One region of the Pseudoalteromonas sp. ATL1 genome, then DNA from elsewhere that is predicted to be linked to it. Evidence: predicted binding sites of a transcription regulator. Region 1 holds the regulator's gene; the other holds the start of a gene.
What was found. The regulator ArgR, encoded in region 1, controls arginine synthesis, uptake and breakdown. The targets are predictions, from matches to a motif close to ANTGAATANNTATTCANT.
Positions count from the first base shown of each region.

Region 2: argC (N-acetyl-gamma-glutamyl-phosphate reductase) is a predicted target of ArgR. The motif match lies at 2,061-2,078, and genes of this name have one in related genera.

Region 1 is NZ_JBZYXL010000001.1:1,333,238-1,336,387, reverse strand. Features, by position in the region: gene AC5FX4_RS05930 (peptidoglycan DD-metalloendopeptidase family protein) at 1-25, shown strand, start outside; gene mdh (malate dehydrogenase) at 144-1,082, opposite strand; gene argR (transcriptional regulator ArgR) at 1,339-1,806, shown strand; gene AC5FX4_RS05915 (Dyp-type peroxidase) at 1,843-2,763, opposite strand; gene AC5FX4_RS05910 (ABC transporter ATP-binding protein) at 2,789-3,150, opposite strand, start outside.
Region 2 is NZ_JBZYXL010000001.1:1,076,722-1,079,871, reverse strand. Features, by position in the region: gene AC5FX4_RS04760 (ornithine carbamoyltransferase) at 1-161, opposite strand, end outside; gene argB (acetylglutamate kinase) at 170-949, opposite strand; gene argC (N-acetyl-gamma-glutamyl-phosphate reductase) at 943-1,953, opposite strand; gene argE (acetylornithine deacetylase) at 2,135-3,150, shown strand, end outside.

The sequences.
Region 1 (3,150 bases):
ACTACAGCTTGCGTTAAATAAGTAACCTCACGATTACGATTAAGGCCTTGCTTAGAGGCCTTTTTAATGCCTGAGTCTCAAAGACACCTAAAATAACAGACATAAAAAAGCCCGCATAAGCGGGCTTCTTAAATCTTTAAGGCTTACTTAGCCATAAAGTCGATGCCTTCTTGGATATCTTTGTTCAGCGTTTCTAGCATGTCTTCTTTTGCTTTTTGCTCAAATGCGCTTAGCTCGCCGTAAGAAAGGATTTCTTCAACGCCGTTTTGACCAAGACGTACTGGGTGTGCAAAGTAAGGTGCATCGCCGTTTTCAACAGCAACATACGCGTAATCAACAACGTTGCTTTCGCCTTGTAAGCCTTTCACTAGTGAGAAGCAGAAACGTGCTGCTGCTGCACCCATTGAAAGTGTTGCTGAACCACCGCCCGCTTTAGCATTTACTACTTCAGTACCAGCATTTTGGATACGTGGAGTCAGTGCTGCAACTTCTTCGTCAGTGAAAGTAACACCAGGTACTTGAGAAAGTAGCGGTAGGATAGTTGTACCTGAGTGACCACCAATAACTGGTACTTTAACTTCAGATACGTCTACACCTTTAAGCTCAGCAACAAACGCTTCTGAACGAATAACGTCAAGTGTTGTTACACCGAATACGCGTGAAGCTTCGTAAGTACCCGCTTTTTTGAATACTTCAGCAACGATTGGTACTGTGCCGTTTACTGGGTTTGTGATCACACCTACAAGTGCTTTAGGACAGTTTTTAACAATACCTTCAGCCAATGTTTTGATGATGCCCGCATTTACGTTAAATAGATCAGCACGGTCCATACCTGGCTTACGAGGCATACCAGCTGGGATAAGCACGATATCAGCGCCAACTAACGCAGCATCTAAATCATCAGCGCCAAAACCTGCAACTTTAACTGCAGTTGGAATGTGAGAAAGATCAACAGCTACACCTGGAACAACTGGTGCAACATCGTATAGTGCTAGCTCAGAGCCTGCAGGCAAGCCATTTTTAAGTAAAAGCGATAGAGCCTGACCGATACCGCCAGCGGCACCTAATACAGCAACTTTCATGTGAATTCTCCATAATTTGAAGGTGGAATTGAATGAGCAGTAAAGATAATGAAAAGCGCCGACAAAGACAAATTAATCCGAGTTATTTTCATGATTTTTTCGACTATAGTTGTAAAGCTTTTGTCACTTTTACCTTTACGCTCACTCTGAACATACTTAAGCTTACCGTTAACTCCTCGTAATATTGCGAAAATTTGGGTAACCCTCAAGTTTTGTGTAAAATCCATTTATTCGCTAAATAAAAGAATGAAACGTTATGCAGCCGCAAGAAAAACAAGAAGCTTTAATCAAAGCCTTTAAGGCCCTATTAAAAGAAGAAAACTTTGGCTCACAAGGGGAAATTGTTGACGCATTAAAAGAACAAGGTTTCGACAATGTGAGTCAGAGTAAAGTTTCTCGTATGTTGAGTAAATTTGGCGCGGTGCGCACACGTAACGCCAAACAAGAAATGGTGTATTGTTTACCAGCGGAGATGGGCGTACCAACGGCAAAAAGTCCTCTGCGCCAACTTGTTATCGACATTATGCATAACGAAATGATGATCATCATTCGTACCAGCCCAGGGGCTGCGCAACTAATCGCCCGTTTGCTTGACTCTTTAGGCACTGCGGATGGTGTATTAGGCACCATCGCTGGCGACGATACTATTTTTATTGCACCTGCGAAGATCTCGGAAATTGACGCAACTTTAGAGCGTGTAAAAACCTTATTTGATAACGTGTAACTATCGTATTGCGAAACAGCGCTTCACTGTTTCGCTTTACTGCTGCTCACACATCTTCGCCATGTCATTTAAAAACTGTACTGACGGTGCAAAAAATGCGGCTCCCATATCGGCTTGGCTGTAATCAAGCAAAGGGTCGTAACACTGGGCGTTACCAAGCCTAGACTTCAATACCCGCTCAAATGCCAACCCAGATCCTGAACAACTAAGCCACAAACTCCCCTGCTCAAACACATCACCAAATGGCATACTTTGGTCTAGCAGCAATGGCTGACCTTGCTCATTCTTAAGCTCTGTAAGCGTTGCATGACTATTGGGCTCTTTTGGCTCGATTAAAATATTGTCTAAGCGAGTGCGGCCCATCAGTTGTTCTTGATCTTCCAGTGACAAGCGTTGCCATGCATCAATATCAAACTTCACTCGTTTAACATGAATATAGCTACCTTGGTCGTCGGCCCTTTGCGGTTGATTCACTAACGCTACTTGGCGCTTAAAGCGACCATGCGGGCCATGCCCCCCATATACGAAACCATTAAAGTCTCGTCCATCCAAAAAGCGAAAGCCTCGAACATGGGCAACCAATTCAACTGAGGGAGCCAACATATGTAGTACACTTTGCGCGAACAAATGGTTCACATCTTCTCTATCGGAGCGGATAACATACAAAAGATCAAAAGGCTGACTATGCACGATATGTTCAGCGCTGGTGATATTAGGAAAGCTTTTAAGCTCACTGGGTATAAACTCTGGATAAATATGTGGCCAGTACTGAGCCCCAATGGCCACAAAGCTTGAAACCATTGACTCAGAAAATCGATCACTTAATTCGTTTTGTAAACGTTCACAGTTAGCGAGCGCAGCACGTACGGCTTCATCTTGGCCTTCCAGTACATTAAAAAACAAATGTAGCCCGTGTAAATTTGCTTCAGCACAGACCCCTGATTGTGCTTGCGCCATGCGTTATCCTTGTATTCATCTGCTGTTAAGAAAAGAAATTTACCGCATGCGCTTTGATTTTTAAAGAGACAGGTTTATTTGTATCTAATATTTGTTCAGCGGGTGCCGGTACTTCGAGCTGTTGCTCTGCCACCTTTATATGATAGACGTAATCTGTGCCAACAAATCGCTGTTGTAGCACTTCTACATCCCCTTTTACATCATTAACCAACTCAATATGTTGAGGGCGGACGTAGATCTGCCCAGATTCAGCTTCATTTGGCAGCTCAATCAGTGAGTGTACATCGCCAAAGTGCGTTGCTACGCTGGCACCATTGTAACGTTTCGCATCGAGGTAAATCCCCTGTCCCAAAAATTCTGCGACCGCTTTACTTTTTGGGCGTTGGA
Region 2 (3,150 bases), 260 kb from region 1:
CGTGTACGTAAACTCGGTTTTTCATAGAGTGTGACTATCGACTTACCCGCTAGGGCATGGGCATACTCTTGCGGCTGATTTTTAATGTTTTGCGCAAGTTGTAGTAGTTTCAAAATCTTTGCTTGATCTAACTCTAGACCCGTTAAAAAGTGCTGTATCATGTGCTTTCCTATGGAGTGATCTGTGTACCAACGTGTGCGCCTTCGAGTAACGCACCAAGATTTTCTGGCTTTTGCCAACTTGAGATATACACTCCACGTCGTAAGTGTTGGGCTGCGCGAAGGCTGGTCTTAACTTTGACCTCCATTCCGCCCACAATCACTCCTGTTTCGATTAAATCCTCAATTTGCGCTTGATTAAGTTGGTGTAGCGGTTGCTGATTGGCATCAAGCACCGCTTCAACGTCCGTCATAAAAATCAGTTCAGCATTGAGATGACTGGCAATCGCTGCGGCAGCTTCATCGGCGTTGACGTTAAATAATTGACCGTCCTCACCGATACCGACCGAACTAACAAGTGGTGTTCGACCAAGCTCAAGCATGGCCGCTAATAAACTCGGTGCGCCTTCAATGCATTCGCCTACTTGGCCCAACGCTTTCAACTTTTGTTGTGCAAAAAGGCCCGCTTCGTATAAACAGCAACCCACTGGCTGTAAACCCGTCGTGATAGCCTGTGCCATAAGCTGTTTATTCGCACAGCCCGCCAAAGCACCTACAATGTAAGGCATTTGTTCTTTTGGACTAATGCGCAAGCCTTGGTGTTTTGCTGTGGCAAAGCCTGCATCCGTTAACCAACGGTCAACCAGCGCACCACCGCCATGTACAACCACAAATTGCTTGCTGTTATCTTGCTCACTCACTTTCGCAAGCTGTTTAAATAATTCTTTGGCTGCATCTTCTTTATCCAATACCGCGCCACCGACTTTGATCACCCAAGTTTGCATTACCAAGCTCCCTTTAAGCCTAACTCTGGTTTTAACTGACTCGCGAGGTTCATGCATTGCAAGGCCTGACCTGCTGCGCCTTTAAGTAAGTTATCAATCGCTGCAACAACAATGAGTTGCGCTCCTTGTTGTTGCCAACCGATGTCAACATAAGGCAAACCTGCAACGCTCTTGATTGAAGGTAGCTGTGCACCCTTAAGTCTGATCAGCGGCTCATCGGCTAATACCTGATATGCTTGCTCTACTTGATTAGCCGTTACCTCAGGTTTTAGTTGTACGTAAATGGTTTCTAAAATACCGCGTGAGAAGTTACCCAAATGAGGCGTGAATAACACTTCATGACCAAGATACTGAGTGATCTCAGGCGTATGGCGATGGTTAAATAAACCGTATGGCGATAGCGAAACTTCACAAAAGTGGGTATTAATACTGGCTTTTCTACCTGCACCAGTCACACCAGACACCGCATTGATGATAATTTTTTCATCAGCGATTAAACCGGCTTGTTTAAGTGGCTTAAGCGCATTTAAAGCGGCTGTTGGATAGCAGCCAGCAACAGCAACAAGCTGCGCCTTAGCTATCGCTTGTGCGTTCCATTCCGCCAAGCCATATTCGGCTTGTTCAAGCCACTGAGGATACGGGTGGCTAAAGCCATAGTAGGTATCGTAATCACTACTGCTGGCTAAACGGTAACCACCTGATAAATCGAATACTTTTTTACCCATTTCCAGAAAACGCGGTGCAAGCTCTACGCTCACTTTATGGTCTGTGCATAAACACACATAATCCGCATACAATTCAATGTCTTGGTATGCTTTGTCATCTAGAGGCAATAAGGGCGTGTCGAGCAAAACTCCATGCTCAGGATATAACTGGCTCAATAACTTGTTTTTATCCAAGCTTTGCTCCGACACGTAACAACCCGACAGGGAGAAGTTGGGATGCTTTGCTACTAAACTGGCTAACTCTGCGCCGCTGTATCCGCTGGCACCTACTAAGGCTACATTCAACATTTTTACTAAAGCTCTCTTTTTCTATTGCGTTTATGGGTCAAGATGAAATTAAATGGTGAATGAGTATCGTCGCATGTCAGCACCTGAAATATTTATGCTAAAAAAGTGAATTGATATTCATACTAAACACCTTTAAATTGTTATGCAAATACTTTAAATAAATATTTTTGGATTTTTTATGACCAACCCAAATTTTTTGGCTATGTACCAGCAATTAATTGCTCATCCATCCGTCAGTGCACTCGATCCCACACTCAACATGAGCAATCGTCCAGTCATAGAGCTATTAGCCAACTGGTGCGAAAACTTAGGTTTTAACGTAGAGATCAGTGAGCTAGATTCGGCCCCTGGAAAATTCAATCTGATAGCCAAACGAGGCGAAGGAAGTGGCGGGCTGATGCTGGCGGGTCACACCGATACCGTGCCATTTGATGACAGTCGCTGGAACCATGATCCGTTCCAACTAAAAGAATTAGACAATAAGCTTTATGGACTTGGTTCGATTGATATGAAAGGCTTTTTTGCTTTCGTGCTGAATGCGATACAAAGCTTAGATGCGCAATCAAACACGCAAAAAGCTCCCATCATCATCTTAGCGACGGCCGATGAAGAAACAACCATGGCTGGCGCACAACAAATTGCGAAACATACTGATTTAAAACCCGCACAATGTGTGATTGGCGAACCAACCGATATGACTCCGGTATACACGCACAAAGGGCACATGAGTAGTGCAATACGTATCCTTGGTCGCTCAGGACATAGTTCCGACCCTGATAGAGGGCTCAATGCCATCGAAGTGATGCATAAAGTGATTGCAAACTTATTACAACTGAAAGAAGAGTTAAAGAATAAATATTCACTACCTGATTTTGCAATTCCCTACCCAACTTTAAACTTAGGGCACATTCATGGCGGCGATAATGCGAATCGCATTTGCGGCTGTTGTGAGTTGCATATCGATTTGAGACCACTGCCGGGCTTGAGTATCAAACAACTACAGATGCTGTTGCTAGATGCGGTCGCGCCGATTAACGAACAATACCCCAACAGCGTAGAAGTGATTGACTTGCATGACCCTATTCCCGCTTTTAGTGGCCGCACCGACAGCGCCCTTGTGCGGATGGCAGAAAAGCTCTCTAATACCCAAGCAGTTGCCGTAAACTACTGTACGGAAGCACCTTTTATTCAACA